DNA from 4 places in the Metabacillus sp. B2-18 genome. Region 3 is predicted to be linked to each of the others. Evidence: riboswitches for the same ligand, from Rfam matches in the RefSeq annotation. Region 3 holds a riboswitch; each other region holds the start of a gene.
What was found. A riboswitch is a leader RNA that binds a small molecule or an ion and turns the genes downstream of it on or off. The one in region 3 is predicted to bind cobalamin.
Positions count from the first base shown of each region.

Region 1: it holds a riboswitch for cobalamin, as region 3 does, so the genes downstream of both, LPC09_RS03625 (ribonucleoside-diphosphate reductase subunit alpha) here and metE (5-methyltetrahydropteroyltriglutamate--homocysteine S-methyltransferase) in region 3, are expected to answer to the same signal.
Region 2: it holds a riboswitch for cobalamin, as region 3 does, so the genes downstream of both, LPC09_RS11440 ((2Fe-2S) ferredoxin domain-containing protein) here and metE (5-methyltetrahydropteroyltriglutamate--homocysteine S-methyltransferase) in region 3, are expected to answer to the same signal.
Region 4: it holds a riboswitch for cobalamin, as region 3 does, so the genes downstream of both, LPC09_RS05880 (ABC transporter substrate-binding protein) here and metE (5-methyltetrahydropteroyltriglutamate--homocysteine S-methyltransferase) in region 3, are expected to answer to the same signal.

Region 1 covers NZ_CP088245.1:693,510-695,715, reverse strand. Annotated here, with positions in the region: gene nhaC (Na+/H+ antiporter NhaC) at 1-917, shown strand, start outside; cobalamin riboswitch at 1,096-1,275, shown strand; gene LPC09_RS03625 (ribonucleoside-diphosphate reductase subunit alpha) at 1,402-2,206, shown strand, end outside.
Region 2 covers NZ_CP088245.1:2,268,918-2,271,123, reverse strand. Annotated here, with positions in the region: gene cobJ (precorrin-3B C(17)-methyltransferase) at 1-725, opposite strand, end outside; gene LPC09_RS11440 ((2Fe-2S) ferredoxin domain-containing protein) at 758-1,141, opposite strand; cobalamin riboswitch at 1,268-1,454, opposite strand; cobalamin riboswitch at 1,687-1,883, opposite strand; gene LPC09_RS11435 (hypothetical protein) at 1,989-2,135, opposite strand; gene LPC09_RS11430 (MFS transporter) at 2,205-2,206, opposite strand, start outside.
Region 3 covers NZ_CP088245.1:2,584,705-2,586,910, reverse strand. Annotated here, with positions in the region: gene LPC09_RS12950 (VOC family protein) at 1-412, shown strand, start outside; cobalamin riboswitch at 594-773, shown strand; gene metE (5-methyltetrahydropteroyltriglutamate--homocysteine S-methyltransferase) at 931-2,206, shown strand, end outside.
Region 4 covers NZ_CP088245.1:1,147,956-1,150,161, reverse strand. Annotated here, with positions in the region: gene LPC09_RS05880 (ABC transporter substrate-binding protein) at 1-1,334, opposite strand, end outside; cobalamin riboswitch at 1,522-1,733, opposite strand; gene LPC09_RS05875 (APC family permease) at 2,074-2,206, opposite strand, start outside.

The DNA.
Region 1 (2,206 bases), 1.9 Mb from region 3:
AATGGGTTGCTGGGGCAATTATTTCAGGCGCATGCTTTGGTGATAAAATGTCTCCAATGTCCGATACAACAAACTTCGCTTCTGGTGTTTCATCTGTAGATTTGTTTACTCATATTAAACATATGACATTCACTACTTTACCAAGCATTTTAATTGCAGCCCTGATCTTTTTTATTTTAGGTCGAATTACTCCTATTGACTTTACGTCAATCGATGACATGAAAAACATGATTTCTATTATTGAATCTCAAGTTAACATTAGCTTTATCACATTGTTTTCACCTCTTATAGTTATTATTCTGGCTATAAAAAGAGTCGCGGTTATCCCATCTTTAGTGATTGGTATTATAACAGCAGGAATAACAGCCATCGTTTTTCAAGGGTTAATGCTGAATGAATTTCTAACAGTTTTACAAAATGGAACTTCTTATTCTATAGAAAATGAACAGGTTAGTAATATGCTAAACCGTGGCGGCCTACAATCAATGATGTGGTCCATCTCACTTATCTTAATTGCCTTTGCCTTTGGTGGATTACTTAATACATTAAGCATTATCCCTACACTATTAAATGGATTAATTGAACGTATACAGTCAAAGGGACAGCTTATACTATCAACTGCCGCTTCATCGTTTGGCGTAAACCTATTAACCGGTGAACAATACTTATCAATTCTTATCCCAGGTCAAACGTTTAAAGGTCTTTACGATAAAATCAAGCTAGATCGCAAATATTTATCACGAACACTTGAAGATGCCGGAACATTACTTAATCCCTTAATTCCATGGGGAGTTAGCGGAGCTTTCTTCGCTCAAACACTTGGTGTACCCGTTTTAGCGTTTTTACCATTTGCGTTCTTTTTATACCTATCACCAATATTCACAGTTATATATGGATTTTTAAGTAAACGTGTATAAAGAAAGGGGCTGTCATTTATTTTGACAGCCCTCTTTCCTTTACAAGTTTCTATCAATCTAGATAATTTTCGACAAACGAAAACAATTGGTTGATTATTTTGTATATGTGCTATATCATGGAAATATATCTAATTATAACTATATATTGATTTATTAACCAAAACAAAAAACTATATATTGTATTTTACGAGATTCAGGTGCCAATTAAGGCTGAAAAGGGAATCTGGTGCAATTCCAGAACTGTCCCCGCAACTGTAAATGTGACGAATTGAGAAATCCACTGTACATATTAGGTATGGGAAGGACTCATAGTAGGACGAGCATAAGTCAGGAGACCTACCTGCATCTTGTGGAAGTTTCAATTTCTTCGGGGACTGAGAAGGTGAGACGATAGCTGATCATTCAAGCTTTTTTTGCCTTGAACTCTCCTCTGTCGTTTTATCTCTCCCCCTGAGTTACTAATTCAACAGATGGAGGAATATTTATGAGCATCGCAACATCCCCTATTATTTATAACAACAAAAACAACCAGGAAGCATTTGACATATCTAAATTAACTTCATACATTGAAAGCATTCATCAAAACTTCCCTTCTCTACATATAGATGACTACTTAACACGAATCCAAAACACGATCGTACAAAGAGAGTCTTATACTACGGATCAACTTACTAATTTACTCATTCTAGAAGGATTATCAAATATAAATGAACAAGAGCCGGAATGGACATATTTTTGTGCGCAAATCTACTTATCAAAATTGTATAAAGAAGCTGCAGAAAACAGAGGTTATGACAAAAAGCAAAAATATGGAGATTTTTATGATTTAGTAAACACTCTCGTCTCAAAGGGACTTTACAGCTCAAAGCTTCTTGACCAATATTCTCAAAGTGAACTTTCACAAATTGGTTCCTTTATTAAGCCGGAAAATGACAACCTCTTTACATATATTGGACTAAGAACATTAGCAGACCGTTATTTAACACGTGACTTTAGTAAACAAACATATGAACTGCCTCAAGAGCGTTTTGTCATTATTGCAATGACATTAATGGCAAATGAAAACAAAGATCATCGTCTTGAGCTTGTAAAACAAGCGTATTGGGCAATGAGCAACCTTTATATGACCGTTGCAACACCTACTTTATCAAATGCAGGAAAACCTGTTGGTCAATTATCGAGTTGTTTTATTGATACAATCGATGATAGTTTACAAGGAATTTTTGATAGTAACACTGATATTGCCAATCTTTCAAAATCTGGTGGAGGTGTTGGTGCATATCTTGGGA
Region 2 (2,206 bases), 320 kb from region 3:
GTAATCATTTTATTGTCATATAAAAATGTCGATGAATTTCCAATCACAACCGTTGTAAGCATTCCGATATCAAACTCGAGCATATGCTCAAGATCTGTAATAACGATATGCTGTCTGTCACGATACGCACTTTTCACAAGTCCAACAGGTGTTAATGGTGAACGATAGCTTAATAAAATCCGTTGCGCTTCTTGTATTTGTCTTGTTCGACGACCACTTTTAGGATTATAAAGAGTTATAACAAAATCAGCCTGAGCAGCTGCATCAATACGCTTTTCAATCAATTCCCAAGGAGTTAAATGGTCACTGAGACTGATTGTGCATGCATCATGCATAATTGGGGCACCTAAAAGTGATGCACATGAATTAATTGCCGAAACACCCGGAATGACTTCTACACTCACACCAGTTTCTTCTGACCAGCCTTTTTCAATTAAAACCTCATAAACAAGTCCGGCCATTCCATACACTCCAGCATCACCACTTGATATGACAGCTACTGTTTTTCCTTCTTCGGCAAGTTTCACAGCTGCTTGGGCACGGCTTACTTCCTCTGACATTCCTGTACTAATAATCTCTTGATCTGTTAAAAGATCCTGAATTAATTCAACATATGTTTTGTATCCAATAATACAGTCACTTTCTTGAATCGCATCTTGAGCCCTTTTTGTCATATGTTCAAAGCTTCCTGGACCAAATCCGATCACAAGTAATTTTCCTAGCAAGTAAATTCCTCCTTTCAATACGTATAACGGTATTAAACGTTACTCTTTTGCGGTTTTACTATTCCTTTAATCGACTCTGAATTTTCAGGTGCAGTAAAATGATCTTTATCATATGTGTAAATAACGCTGTCTTCTACCACATTTCCACCTACAAGATGCTCAGTAACAATCTTTTTAGCTAATTCAGGCGTTGCAGCTTTATACCAAACTCCCTCCGGATAGACCACCATTACACACGCATCTTTGCATCTTCCATTACAACGAGTTCTTGTTGTATGAATGCTTGCATCCAAATCTAAGTTTGTAATTTCTTCTCTGATTGCCTGAGTTGCTTCTTCTCCACCCTTTCTCATACAGCTGCTTCCGTTACAAATAAGTACATGATGCTTTGTTTCTGTTAGATTCCAAGTCGTCATCTAAACACTTCCAATCTATTAAAATTTTTCAAATAAAAATGCACCTCTATATAGGCAGAGGTGCATTAAAAAATGGCGCAAGTGACCAGCATTTTCTACTACACGTCTACCTATATGCCCGTAGGTATCAGTATAAAAAGATAGGCAGGTCTCCTGACTTAGGTTCATAGCTTTATAACGTCTTCCCGTTTACATTCAGTGACATTATGCTATAAAGCTTCCCATAACAGTGGCGGGTACCGTGTCGGACTTTCACCGACTTCCCTTTTAAGCACTACAGTAGTTGAAGTGCACCTAATCTTTAAAACTCTATTTAATTTACTCATCTAAACGTATTAGGTTGTCTCTTGAAATATGTCTTTTTATAAAAACAATCATCAAACCAATGGAAAATACCTAAGCTATCAACCATAAAACCTTATACATTTAGACAGAACAAAAAATCCGCTCATATCTTTATTGAGCGGATGAAAAGGCAATACGAAAGCAATCCAAAAAATTAAAATGGTTGCATTCGTCTCACCTTCTCACCTCCCGAAGAAACTGAAACTTGATAAATTAAGACAGGTCTCCTGACTTGTGTTTCACTCTACTTTAAGCCCCTTCCCATATATCACTTTTAATAAAGCTTCAATACAGTGGATTGCTTATTTCGTCGACACTTACAGTTGCGGGGACAGTTTCTGATTTACACCGAATTCCCTATTAAGCCTTAAGCGGCATCTTAATCTACAGCGTTTACTATTTTAAGTTGTTATCAATTGATAGGTATTATATTAAAGCAACCAAAATGATATTTCAACATATTGTTGGATAAAATGACAAAAGTTACAATTAAAGTGGTGATTTATTCCATTCCCTCATCTTTTTCATCATACGCTATTAACACAATATTTTCATTTGTTTCACTTCTTAATTCTTTTTCTAGACTCATGATTTTGTTTAATTGATCACGATCTAAGTTTGCGACTGGAAAGTTTTCATAAACGCTCATGCTTTTAACCTCCTTTGTTTTATAATAAGATTTTCACCAATAAGATATCGATTATGCACCTGGTTATCATC
Region 3 (2,206 bases):
AATTCCGTATTTAGTGATGAATGGAAATGCAGCTGAAGCTATTGAGTTTTATCAAAAGGCTTTGAATGCACAGCTACTTTTTTCTCAATCTTTTGATGAAATGCCCGAAAATCCAGAGTTTCCTCTACCAGAAGAAGCTAAAAAACGAATTTCACACGCAACAATGCAGGTTGGCGAAACTGAAGTTATGCTTTCAGACACATTTCCAGGTCAACCTCATCAAAGTGGAAATCAAGTGACGATTTGTATCTCAACTGATAATCCACAGAATTCTAGAGAGATGTTTGAAGAATTAAGCAACGATGGTGTTGTAACAATGCCATTGCAAGAAACCTTCTTTAGTCCAGCTTACGGAAGTGTCACAGATAAATTTGGTGTAAACTTTCAGATCTATACTAAAGGACAAAATTAACGTACATATATAACTAACTATGAATAAGGCCTCTATTTGCATATTGTATGCAATAGAGGTCTTATTCATAGGAAGAAAGTATCCTGAAAAAGGAAAATATCAGTTTTTTAGAAAAATAAAATAAATATTTATATTTTGAATATTTAAATCTCTTGATAATAAGGTTATAATAAACTTAATTACATAACGTGTATGAATAGGTGCTTATGAGAATAAGCTTAAAAGGGAAGCTTGGTGAGAATCCAACACTGTCCCGCAACTGTAAACTCGGAGCAAGTCAAAATTGGCCACTGTAATAATGGGAAGGCATTGATGAGCGTTGATGAAAAGTCAGGAGACCTGCCTAATTCTAGTACACACCAAATACCTACGTGGAAATAGGTGGTGCTCTGTGCGAAAAGAACGTAAAAAGTAAATTTTTTACGCTTATTAAATATGCATAGATAAGTCCAAAGCTATTTCTGAATTCAGAAATAGCTTTTTTATTTGGGTTATGTAAAAAAAGGAGGCTTATCGAGATGGAAGTAATTAGTACTGTCATTGGTTATCCCTATATTGGTGAGAACCGTCAATGGAAAAGAACTGTAGAAAAATTTTGGAAAGGCAATCTTTCAGAGGAACAGTTTCAGAAAGATCTAAAAGAACAGCGATTAAAAAATATTCAACGTCAACATGAGTTAGGGATTGACTACATAACTGTTGGTGATTTTACCTTATATGATCGCATGTTAGATTTAGCGTTTATGTTCGGTCTTGTTCCTGAACGATATCAATCATTGGTAAATGAAACGGAATTTACCCGTTATTATGCTATGGCACGTGGTGCAAAAAATGTTGTAGCATGTGAAATGACTAAATGGTTTAATACCAACTACCACTACATTGTCCCAGAGTATGAAGGAACTAGATTAAAGCTAACTCATAATAAAATAGTAGACTATTTTTTAGAAGCAAAAAACGAACTTAATATTATCACCAAACCAACATTAATTGGTCCCTATACGTTTATAGATTTAACAAAAGGCTATGATCAAAAATCACGTGCTACCTTCATTTTTCAATTGCTACCACTTTATGCAGATGTTATTCAACAATTAGTGGATGCTGGTGCTGAATGGATACAGCTAGAGGAGCCTTCATTAACTAAATCTTTGCCAGAAGATGAGGTTCGACTTGTTGAGGAAATGTATAAGCAATTGTCTGAGAGTGTTCCAGCAGCTAAAATTATGCTGCAAACCTATTTTGAAGCTTTAACTTCTTATGAAAGATTATCGCAATTACCAGTAGCGGGAATTGGGTTAGATTTTGTTCATGGTAAAAAAGAAAACATGGATTCTATACGTAAATACGGTTTTCCAAGTGAAAAATTTATTGGGATAGGCTGTATAAATGGCCGGGATATTTGGTCTGCCAATTTAGCAGAAGTCGTGTCTGATATACAAAGTGTTCTATCATTAAGTGGTGCTCAGTCTGTATGGATAGAATCATCTTGTAGCTTACAACATGTACCTGTTACAACTATTAGTGAGAAACAGTTAGATCCAGTTCTATTAAACGCTCTAGCATTTGCAGATGAAAAAATTAAAGAGATCGTTCATGTTAGTACCTATATTAGCAGCCAACATTGGTTAGAGGAAAAAGTCGTTTCTAAAAGTATGTTAGCAATTGAAGCACTTTCAACACATTCAGCAAGACATAACAAAAACATTCATGCTTCGTTACAATCGATAACGGAAACAGATTTTTCAAGAGCCCTTCCTTATGAAGAGCGCAGAACGATTCAAAAACAGGTGC
Region 4 (2,206 bases), 1.4 Mb from region 3:
GATTCATAGTGACTCACATTTGACTCACTAGCAGATTGATAGAAAATATTTAAAAAGTATTGTGGGTCCCCAGTATGAGCAGTTAACATACTGTACATTGATAAATCCCAATCTTCATTCACTAAAGCCTCATCAATATTCTCCACTTGACGAATATTCACTTTTATCCCTTCGTTTAGTAATTCAGCTTGAATCGCTTCTGCCATAACAGTTAATTCCGGTCGTTGTGGAAAGGTTAACATGGTAACTTCAAAAATACTTCCTTGCTTTTCCCACATACCATCACTATTTTTCTTCCAGCCATCTTGCTCTAATAATTGATCAATCGATTCTGATGAAGCTTGCTTCTCAACTTGACCAAATGATAATACTTCTGGAAATGGACTTTTCGCTTCAGTTCCAGCCTCTAACATAATGGAATGAACAATTTCTTCACGTGGAATTGATAAATCAACCACTTTTCGTAGTGTTACATCCTGAAACATTGGAGAATTCATATTAAACATCAACATGTGTGTGCGTAGTGATGGTGCAGTGGAAACCTCAAATCTCTTATCTTTATCCAACACTTTCATGTTATCAACAGGGATATCTGTTGCACCATCAACATCTCCTGATTGAAGAGCCATTAATCGAGAATTTCCATCTGGAATAAAACTAATGATTACTTCAGACAGTAACGCTTTCTCTCCCCAATAATCTTCATATTTCTCAACAATAAGAGATTCATCTTTATTAAATTGTTTAATTGAGAATGCTCCTGTTAGTGCAGGGTAGCTATCCTCTTTATCAAGCGTTGCCACATCAACAATAATCGTTGAAGGATCTGCCAAATGAGAGACCAACGCAGCATTTGGTTGTTTTGTTATAATCTTTAGTTCTAGATCAGAAACAACCTCTATTGATTCAACTTGAAGCAAATCTTTTACCTTTTGATCCTTCTCGATCGAACGAAGCAAAGAGTCTTTTACACTCGCTGCATCCATTTTCTCGCCATTATGAAAGGTTACATTTTCTTCTAGCGTAAATACCCATGTTGTGTCATTTTCTTGCTTCCACTCTTTTGCAAGCCAAGGTGTAGTTTGTAGTTCCTCATCTAACTTAACTAATGTTTCTGCTGTACCTGAACGCATTACCTCCCAGCTATCAATACCATGTGGATCAAGACTTTGAGGACTCCATGGAAAAGCAAGAGTTACATGCTTTTCAGAAGCTAAATCCGAGTTTGATGTTGCTGTCTTTTTCTCATCAGAACAACCTGACAATAAAAGTAGTAAACTACCAATTACGATCAAAAATAGGATAGTCTGCTTTCGTTGAATATTTTTTACCATAATAAATTTAAAACCTCCATTTTGTATATATAAATAAAAAAAGCATCTCCAACCAGCTTAAGCGGTCAGAAATGCTTGTTATTAAACACAGAAAAATACAGAAAAATCTCCATAACAAAATGTTTATGAAAATAGGTTATCAATCTATGAGCACCCTAACCACCTCCCTAGAATTCCCGTAGGTCTATCGGCGATGTAAAAATAGGCAGGTCTCCTGACTTAGGGCATAACGATCAAACCTTCCCAGGTGAACACCCAGTGGTTTATGTAGAACGTTATTTCACATTTAGTGTGAAACCCAATACAGTGGCGGGTCCGTGTCGGCATCTAACCGACTTCCCTTTTAAGCTTATAAAGCAAAATTACTACTTTACTAGCACCTATTTCCAAAGAATATAAAGTTTTTTATAACTTTTTATATTAAATTAGCAAAAGTTTTTGTCCCGATTCTCGACTTTAATATAAGACATGGCTTGCTAAGTGAAATTACTACCAATATAGAGTTAAACCTTACGAAAGTCAATATAGTAATTTCTATTTAATATTTTATTGAACAAGACTTTAGAATGATTTTCATATTAATATAAAAGCTCCATGACCTATACTACAGTTAATCCTACTTCTAAATAAAAAGAGTATAAATTCTCTATGATTGAGGTAATGCTTGTTCCCGAAAATATAATCATAGAGACTTTATACTCTAAATAGAAGTTAAAGTTAATTAAATTATTGTATCTCCTTATAGCTCATTTTTATGTACTTTACTATCTTTATTATGTGGTATAGATACCTCATATTTCCCCTTATTCATATGATAATAGAAATACGCTCCTATTAAAATCCAACCAGCTACCATCACCCATTCATATGGC